One region of the Chryseobacterium sp. SG20098 genome, then DNA from elsewhere that is predicted to be linked to it. Evidence: riboswitches for the same ligand, from Rfam matches in the RefSeq annotation. Region 1 holds a riboswitch; each other region holds the start of a gene.
What was found. Region 1 has a riboswitch for S-adenosylmethionine ahead of RHP76_RS17015 (SusC/RagA family TonB-linked outer membrane protein). Riboswitches for the same ligand answer to the same signal wherever they lie in the genome.
Positions count from the first base shown of each region.

Region 2: another riboswitch for S-adenosylmethionine. It lies ahead of RHP76_RS14030 (TonB-dependent receptor plug domain-containing protein); the one in region 1 lies ahead of RHP76_RS17015 (SusC/RagA family TonB-linked outer membrane protein).
Region 3: another riboswitch for S-adenosylmethionine. It lies ahead of RHP76_RS17795 (alpha/beta fold hydrolase); the one in region 1 lies ahead of RHP76_RS17015 (SusC/RagA family TonB-linked outer membrane protein).

Region 1 is NZ_CP134622.1:3,718,008-3,721,292, forward strand. Features, by position in the region: gene pckA (phosphoenolpyruvate carboxykinase (ATP)) at 1-607, shown strand, start outside; gene RHP76_RS17005 (hypothetical protein) at 658-1,098, opposite strand; gene RHP76_RS17010 (type II 3-dehydroquinate dehydratase) at 1,173-1,580, opposite strand; SAM riboswitch class I at 1,824-1,922, shown strand; gene RHP76_RS17015 (SusC/RagA family TonB-linked outer membrane protein) at 2,006-3,285, shown strand, end outside.
Region 2 is NZ_CP134622.1:3,068,587-3,071,871, forward strand. Features, by position in the region: gene RHP76_RS14030 (TonB-dependent receptor plug domain-containing protein) at 1-1,392, opposite strand, end outside; SAM riboswitch class I at 1,486-1,591, opposite strand; gene RHP76_RS14035 (alpha-amylase family glycosyl hydrolase) at 1,681-3,285, opposite strand, start outside.
Region 3 is NZ_CP134622.1:3,870,519-3,873,803, reverse strand. Features, by position in the region: gene RHP76_RS17800 (ACT domain-containing protein) at 1-273, opposite strand, end outside; gene RHP76_RS17795 (alpha/beta fold hydrolase) at 279-1,217, opposite strand; SAM riboswitch class I at 1,278-1,384, opposite strand; gene RHP76_RS17790 (MGH1-like glycoside hydrolase domain-containing protein) at 1,573-3,285, shown strand, end outside.

The DNA of each region.
Region 1 (3,285 bases):
AATTGTATTGCCTTCTAAAGCAGGTCATGCCAAAAAGATTGTTTATCTTTCAGCAGATGCATTCGGAGTACTTCCTCCGGTTTCTATCCTGAATGAAGATCAGGCGCAGTACCACTTCCTTTGCGGTTATACCTCAAAATTGGCAGGAACTGAAAGAGGAATTACAGAACCTCAACCATCTTTCTCACCTGCATTTGGTGAAGCATTCCTTACCTTACACCCGACAATGTATTCTAAAACATTAATCGGCAAAATGAAAGAGCACGGCGCTAAGGCTTATTTGGTAAACACAGGTTGGAATGGTACCGGAAAGAGAATTTCTCTTAAAGATACCAGAGCAATTATTGATGCCATCATTGACGGTTCTATTGATAATGCTCCTAAAACTCAGGTTCCAATTATGAACCTTGAAATTCCTACTGAATTGCCAAACGTTTCTACAGGTATTCTAGATCCTAGAGATACTTATGAGAGCGCTTCAGAATGGGAAGAAAAAGCAAAAGATCTTGCTTCAAGATATATCAAGAACTTTGAGCAGTATTGTGATACTGAAGAAGGTAAAAAATTAGTAGCTTCAGGACCTCAATTGCAGGAACAAACTATCTAATAGTTGCCAATCAACATACAAAAAGCCTCATCAGTGATGAGGCTTTTTTTTTATTCATATTTTTTACAGTTTTCAATCAGTTCGTTCTGTTCATCCAGTTTTAGGACGGTTGATTTGATTGATTCTTCAGTGAGGTATTTTATAATCATAAAGTGTTTTGAAGAAAAGTAAGACTCTTTGTCCAATATTTTATCTAAATACTGCGGGGTAGTGAAGGTCATCCCATATTTTGTTTTGTCGGAAAATTCAATGCTTACTTCTATAGCATCAGATTCAATATTTTCAATTTCATCATCAATATGAATAGAAGTTATTTCCGGTTCATTGTTTAAACTAAAATAAAAATCAGAATACCACCTCAGTTTTCCTTCGTCATTCCAGATTCTTATATTTTCCGCATTTTTTTCTTCAACGATATAGTTTTTTCTTTTCGTCAATTGCCCGGAATATATTCCAATGTCTTTGCAATAAACCTTATCTTTTATCTTCATAAATTACTCTGATACTTATCCATAATTATCTGTAGAAATCTGTGCAATTCATGGGAAAAGGATAAGTAACAAAATTACTTCAAGCTTAATAAAGCCAGCCTATATCCATCCATTCCAAAGCCTGATAAAACGGCATCTGTATTGGCTGCCGTTACAGATTTCTGTCGGAATTCCTCTCTTTTATAAATGTTACTGATATGTACTTCTACTTTTGGCTTGCGAATGTTTTTCAAGCAATCAGCAATAGCATAAGAATAATGAGTAAAAGCTCCGGGGTTAATTACTAAGGCATCAAAATCATCCTCCTGAAGTCTGTTGATAAGTTCTCCTTCAATATTAGACTGGTAATATTTTAATTCATGGGTCTGGAACTCGGATCTTAAATTTTCCAAATAGCTTTCCATAGAAACATTTCCATAGATTTCCGGTTCTCTTGTGCCTAACAGATTGAGGTTAGGGCCGTTGATGATCAAAACTTTCATACCATAAAATTAAAAACTTTTTTCAATTAAAGATCAAAAATTTCTGGACAGATTTAATTTGTTGTATTGAATTATTGATAATGATATTTGTCATGTTTAAGAAAGTAGCAAAGCTTGTAACTCTTTATTGTGATGGGTTTTATTAAAAAATTACGTTAATTTTTGAAAATTTATCATGAAAAATAAATAAGTCTACTTGTTTTGTAGACTAAAAGTTTTTAGCTTTGCAACCATATTTCGATCGGCTTATAAAGAAAGATGGAGGGAACTGACCCTGTGAAGTCTTGACAACCTACCCGTGGGGCAAGGTGTTACGTTCAGCCTTTTAAGGAAAAATAAGCATTTGGTTTATCGTATTTATCGATGCCCTTTGCTGATTTTTCTGCAAAGGGCTAAATTTTAATATATGATAACTAAAATTGATTATGATTAGCAAAAATTTATTCAATTCTAAAGCCTGGATGCCTCCGGTTGCTGCTTTTTTTCTGGGAGTAACCAGTGTAAGTGCACAGAATTCCAGACCGAAAAAAGATAGCCTTCATGAAAAGGAGATTGATGAAGTAGTAGTGGTGGCTTACGGAAAAGCTAAAAGAAACAGCTATACCGGCTCTGTAGCGACCATTTCAAGTGATAAGATTAATAACAGACCTGTAACCAATATCACCAAAGCATTGGAAGGCCAGGTTGCGGGGATTCAGACCACCAGTGCATCAGGACAGCCAGGTGCGGTTTCTACCATCAGAATCAGAGGTATTGGTTCCATCAGTGCTTCCAGTGATCCTTTATATGTAGTGGACGGGATTCCTTTTGATGGAAACCTGAACTCCATTAGCCCAAGCGATATTGAATCTATAAGTGTTTTAAAAGATGCTACAGCAAGTGCTTTGTATGGTTCAAGAGGAGCCAACGGGATTATTATCATCACTACAAAATCAGGGAAAAAAGGAGAAGCCAGAGTTAATTTTAATATCAGTCAGGGATTCTCAGGAAGAGCTGTCAAAGATTATGAACAGGTAAACACGGATCAATACTTTCAATTATATTGGGAAGCATTAAGAAACGGATATCAGTCCGGTAAAGTTTCTTCTCAGCAGGCTGCTCAGATGGCAACGGATAATCTTGTTTCTACCCTTGGAATTAATCCATATGGAACTGCTTATCCAAAACCGGTGGGAACAGATGGGAAATTATTGCCTGGTGCATCACCACTCTGGAATGACGACTGGAGAGATGTTTTACAGAGAGTGGCATCAAGAAACCAGATGGATCTTGATATCAGCGGAGGTAGTGATAAAAGTAATTACTTCTTTTCACTAGGGTATCTGGATGATAAAGGGATGGCGATTGAATCCGGTTTTAAAAGATATAATACCAGATTAAAAATCAATTCGGAAGTGAAGAAATGGTTAAATGTTGGAGTCAACTTAAGCTATACCAACAGTATTCAGCAGGCACCAACTTCTTCAGATTCCAAGGCGAGCAATATCATCAATGCCGCAAGGTTTATTCCTTCTTTCTATCCTTATTATGAAAGAAATGCTGACGGAACTTACGTTTTAGATGCTGACGGAAATCCGATTTATGATTTTGGAAAGTACAGGCCCACAAATGCACTTCAAAATCAGAATGCGGCTGCCACTTTACCATTAGACAAAAACGAAAATAAAGAAGATAACTTTTCAGGAAAAGGATTCATGGAATTCAC
Region 2 (3,285 bases), 650 kb from region 1:
AGAGAATCCGATGAAGGATTGAGATCCGCCTGCACCAAGCACTGTTGATCCTTCAGTGGCAACATTTCCATTGATGTCATATTGGGTATAGGATGCTTCGTCACCCGCTTTAATCTGGTATTGTTCAAACCTGAACTCACCACCGAAAGCAATATTGAAACGGTTTATATTTTTAGAAACATCAAGATTAATGGTATTCTGCAGAAAACTATGCGCTCCGGCATAAAAACGGGTGGGAGATTTTGCTCCCAAAGAAGCATTATTCGTATTGTTTACATTATAATTGAAAGTATTGCTTCCAAAGGTGTTACTAAGGTCAAATAGCCAGTCGTTAACATTATATTTCGCACCTACAGCATAAGAAACGTCATATACCTGAGAGGCCAGAGTAGCCTGAAATCCGTTCGGATAAATGGATGAAACTACATTAGATTTTTCGCTCGGCAGTCTTCTGAAACCAAACCCTTCTCCTTCTTTAATACTGAAACCTCCGAAAGAATAGAGTTTAAAATGATCATTAAAAGGATATTCTGAGTTGAAAAACAGCTGTCCCTGTCTGATCTGGGCATCTCCGATCTGAAAATTAAAATCATCACGTGTTAATCCTCTTTTTGCAATTTCTGCATCATCTGCAGCTCTGGCAGCTTTTACGGCTTCAGCATCACCAGCAAATTCATAGGCAAAATTATCCCCGAAAATATCCAGGTCGTGATTTTGCGTTCTAGTGGTTTTTCCTCTGTGACTTAGCTGTAATGAAAGATTAATATAGCCTTCTTTCTTTCCTAATGAGGTTCCATAGTTAACTCCTGCCTGGTAAGTATCACCATCATTTCTTCCGGTTAATCCATAGGTAAGGCTTGCTGAAGCTCCTGTATTTTTCTTAAGAATTATGTTGATCACTCCTGCAATGGCATCAGAACCATATTGCGCAGCTGCTCCGTCTCTTAACACTTCTATTCTATCAATTGCAATTACGGGAATGGTACTCAAATCTGTTCCTACAGAACCATTTCCCACGGTATTCTGATAATTTACCAAAGAAGTAGAATGTCTTCTCTTTCCGTTAAGCAACACCAAAACCTGATCGGGTCCCATACCTCTTAAAGTAACAGGGTCAATATGTTCGGTACCATCAGAAGCAGACTGTCTCACTGCATTAAACGATGGAATCACATAATTCAGGAGATCCTGAGCAGTCATTTGGGGAGAACTTCTCTGGATTTTGTCGATATTAATTACATCTACAGGAACCGGTGTCTCCAGCTTTGTTCTTTTGACATTACGGTTTCCGACGATGATGATATCTTCGATCTGATTTCCTTTTTCCTCACTTTCCTGAGCCGCGACCAGAATTGCTCCAAGCAATAATACAGCTGTGCTTAATTTTTTCATTTTTATTCTTGCCAATTAATAATACGAATCTGACGGATCTTTCCGCAGATACACAAGACTTCAAGAAATGGAATTTATATAGAATATTGACTTCACTTATCTCCCCCAAAGGGTTGGAATTAGCACCTTTACACTTCTGGAACCGTGTAGGTTGCTAAGGTTTCACCGGGCCAAATCCCTCCACCTTTCTTGATAAATCTACTGCAAAAGTAGACTATTTTTTTGAACTTACAAAAAAAAGCAAATCTGCTGATCCGCAAATTTGCCTTTATTATTTTATAATTTATTTTATTCAATAATCATCTTTTGAATGGCTATTCCTGTATCTGATTTCAACTGCACAAGATACGTGCCTGCTGGATAATCAACCTTCGCATCGTAAGTTCCGCTCTCTTTATCCAGTTTGAAATTATCCAGTTTTTTACCGGTCATATCAAAAATTGAAATTTCACCTTTTTTTGCTTTATTGAAAACGAGGTGAGCGATTCCGTTGCGAACCGGATTATCCGCAATCTGAAGAGATAATTTGTTGACCGCATTGGTATCTACAGTAGACAACGCACCTGCATAATTTCCAAAGATTCTGAATTCTCCGGGCTGTAAAGTGATCGGAGCCGTTGTGGAAACTATATTCGAAATACTGTTATCCATTAAATTCTGCCATTGACCAGTGTAAGGGAAATAAGGCACTACATTCTGTGCGGAAGTCGTGTAATTGGCCAATACGACAACATTCTTTATTCCTGTTGTAATAGCTGCATCATACACATAAATTCTTGTGATAAGACCAGTAGGATCATTCGTAAGGTTATTGGATTCTATACTGTAAGTTCTAGATTTAAAAACCTGATGACTGTTTCTGATGTTGATGATTTTAGCCCATGTATCATAGACTGCTTTTCGGTTCGCATTGGTATCATATCCTAAAGTGAATGCTACAGGTTTTTCATCGGTTCTGCATCCGCTGTCGATGGTACCATTCGCACATCTGTTGATGCTGAATTCATAACCTAATTCTCCAAACTGCCAGATCATTTTCGGACCAGGGATAGTAAAGAACGTGGCCCCGAAAGTTTTCATTCTTTCAAGAGCGGTATTCAGGTTTTTTACATCATAGCTTCCGTTCGCTGCACCGTATGCAAGGTTTTTAAACATCAGTCTTTCTTCATCGTGGCTTTCTCCGTAGCCTACGGCACTCATATTGGTGAATCCGTGAAGACTGTGATTCATACGGTCGTAGTTGCTGTTTTCCTGATAGCCCATCGTATTCTGATTGTAAGGATCGGTCTGTTTATTCCAAAGCATAACGCCTTTTCCTTCTGCTATTCTGTAATTCGCCCATTGCTGTTCTTCTGCATCAGTTCCAAGGTGTTCGAAGATCATATAAGAATTGGGATCAATGGCCCATTGTTTATCAGCATAATTTTTCATGATATCCACTCTGTCCTGCTGGTAGGCATTGGTACAGGCCTCATCATTTTCAGAACAGCTTTGCGTAAATCCTTTGGTTAAATCCCAACGGAATCCGTCTATGTGATATTCCGTAAGCCATTGCTGAAGACATCTTTCAACGTAATATTGCGTTGAAAGACTTGTATGGTTAAAATCATTGAAGACATTGTATGAATGTTTCGGTACCTGGTTAAAGTAAGGATTGTTCGGTGCAACATCACCATAGCCGTCACCATCAGGATCAATATTCCAAAGTCTAACTAAAGGAGAGCGTCCTGTAGCATGATTAAACGCTACATCCAGAATGACTGCAATTCCGTTCTGATGACATAAATCTACAAATTCTTTGAATTTTTCCGGAGTTCCATAGGCTTTGTCTAATGCATAATGGAAAGAAGTATTGTATCCCCAGGAAAGATTTCCGTCAAATTCCATGATGGG
Region 3 (3,285 bases), 150 kb from region 1:
GATACTATATATTTGGGAAACTTTTCCTGACTTTCTTTCTGCTTCGAATTCATCAATAAGACAAGCCACTGCTTTCTCTGCATCATTTTCATGCACCAGAATAGAAATTCCGTTCTCTACAGCCTGCTGAGAGATTACACCTACACTTATACGCGCTAAAGTAAGCGCTTTAAAAATTCGTCCGTCAATACCGATTTCTCCCAGGAAATCTTCTCCTTCAAATTTGACGATTGATCTGTTCTTCAAAAATTTTATCTCGTTAGCATTTTTCATTACTTCTATAAAATGTTTTTAATGATATTATTTAATTGTTGATATTCCATTAGGAAGGCATCATGGCCGTGTATAGATTGGATCTCGTGATAAGACACATCCTTATTTTTCTCTTTTAAGTTTTCAAAACACATTCGGATTTCAGAAGCCGGGAAGAATAAGTCTGTATCTACGGAGATCATGTGCATTCGTGCCTGTATGTTCTCCAGTGCTTCTTCAACAACATTTATATTCATCAAGAGATGATTCATCAGTTTGTAACTCTTTAAACTAAACCTTTCGTTTAGTGCATTACCATGATAAACCAGCCAGTCTTCTGATTCCAGGCGTTGTTTGTCCTGGTTATATTGGTTTTGAAATCTGTCATTGAGCGACTGCGGTGTTCTGTAGCACAACATGGCATGAATTCTTGCTTTCTGTAATGGTTCTTCCTTATCATTTAATAAAAATTTCTGAACCAGACACTGTGCATGAAGCCAGTCGTGCGTTCTGTAATCGCAGGCAATAGGAATAAATATTTCTGCAAGATCCGGCTGCTTGGAAAGCATTTCCCACGCAATCCCTCCTCCCAGAGAGCCTCCGATAATGGCATATAAATTTTTGATATGTAACGCTTCAAGTCCTTTCAAAAATATCGCTGCGATATCTGAAGGAGTAAAGTCTTCATAGTCTTCAATTAAAAAATCGTCATATCCGTTTCCGGGTATGTTGAAGCATAGAACGGTATATTGATCAGTATCAACAATCTGATTTTTTCCCACCAGCTGTTTCCACCAGCCTTTTTCTCCGGATACGTTTGAATTTCCGGTAAGAGCATGATTGACTAAAATGACAGGGGCTGTAAACAGATCTTTCCCAAAGAGCTGATAGCTCAACGGGATATGGTATTCCTTTTGGGAATGAGTTTGATACGTAAGATTAATATAGTTTAGTTCTGTTTTCAATTCTATTAAATTTTAATACAATTGAAAATGCCACAGGAAATGGCTGAAAAGAACTTCAGTGAGTTATCTGTCCAAAATTATTTGGTAGAACGTAGCACCTTCTTTGCTTGCGCAAAGGGTTGCTAAGGTTTCATAGGGTCTAATCCCTCAACCTTTCTTGATAACATTTTCAATATTTGAATGAACGAATGGTGCAAAGGTAGTTCTTTTCTTTTAATTTCAAAAAAAAATTATTTTAATATTTAAAAAAGCCCTTAAATACAAGTATTCCAAGAGTATATTAATAATTATTCAGATGAAAAAAATTGGAATTACTTCTCAAAAAAACTAACTTCGTATGGAAAAGTGATGAGATATGACCGCCGAAAAAGATAGATTACAAGATACCAAATGGAAAAACTGGGGACCTTATGTAAGCAACCGGCAGTGGGGAAATGTACGTGAAGATTATAGCCCGAACGGGAATGCCTGGAATTTTACCAACCATAATAATGCAGAAAGCTATGCCTACCGATGGGGAGAAGAAGGTATTGCCGGAATTTCTGATATAAAGCAGCTTTTGTGTTTTGCTTTTTCATTCTGGAACAAGAAAGACAAAATGGTAAAGGAACGATTCTTTGGGTTGAGCAATCCTCAGGGAAATCATGGGGAAGACATCAAAGAGATCTTTTATTATCTGGATAATACACCTACTCATAGCTATATGAAAATGGTGTATAAATATCCGATCAATGAATTTCCTTACGATGACCTTGTTGCAGAAAACGGAAGACGCAGTAAAAAGGAACCGGAATATGAAATTTTCGATACCGGAATTTTCGATAATGATGAATATTTTGATATTTTCATTGAATATTGCAAGGCCGATCACAATGATATTCTTGCCAGAGTAACGGTCTGTAACCGAAGTCAGCATGAAGCACCTATTGTGGTGGCACCTACAGCATGGTTCAGAAATAACTGGAAATGGGGATACAACACCTATAAGGCAGAGCTTAATGCTTCTCATGACGGAAGTATCAATATTGGACACGACAGTATCTCCATTAAAAAACTTTATTCCCGAAATACCAATGCACAAAGCGTATTTTGTGATAATGAAACCAACAATTCTAAGCTTTATGGAGCTCCTGCAGGTGAAAACACTTATTTCAAAGACGGAATCAATAATTATATTATCCATCAAACGAATACGATAAATCCCGCAAAGAAAGGGACAAAAGCTTCTTTTCTGATTGATGAGCTTATTGGTGCCGGAGAATCCAAAGTTTTTGAATTCAGATTATGCCCGGCTGAAGCTGATGAGCCTTTTGAAAAGTTTGATGAAATATTCAATACGCGACAGGCTGAAGCTGAAGAATTTTATAAAGAAATTCAAAATGATACCGTTAACGAAGATGAAAGAAATGTTCAGAGACAGGCTTTTGCAGGACTTCTCTGGAATAAGCAGTTCTATCATTACAATATTGGAAAATGGCTGAAAGGTGATCCCAACTTTGAAGCCCCAAGAAATTTCAACGAATATGTAAGAAATACGGAATGGAATCATCTCCATAATAAGGATATTATTTCTATGCCCGATAAATGGGAGTATCCATGGTATGCCACATGGGATCTGGCATTTCACTGTGTTCCGTTTTCCATCATTGATGCGGAATTTGCCAAGGGACAACTTTTGCTCCTTACTAAGGAATGGTACATGCATCCTAATGGACAGCTTCCAGCCTATGAATGGAATATGAGTGACGTGAACCCGCCAGTACACGCCTGGTCATGCTTCCGTGTTTTCAAAATTGATGAAAAAACTAACGGAAAACCGGATTTATTATTTTTAGAGAAAGTTTTTCAGAAACTGCTTCTTAATTTCACCTGGTGGGTGAACCGAAAGGATAAAAACGGAAAAAATATCTTTGGCGGAGGGTTTCTTGGTCTCGATAATATCGGAGCTTTTGACCGGAATATGGAACTAAAGGACGGGCAGCATCTTGAACAGGCAGACGGAACAAGCTGGATGGCCATGTATGCATTGAATATGATGCGTATTGCAATGGAGCTTGCCCAATATTAT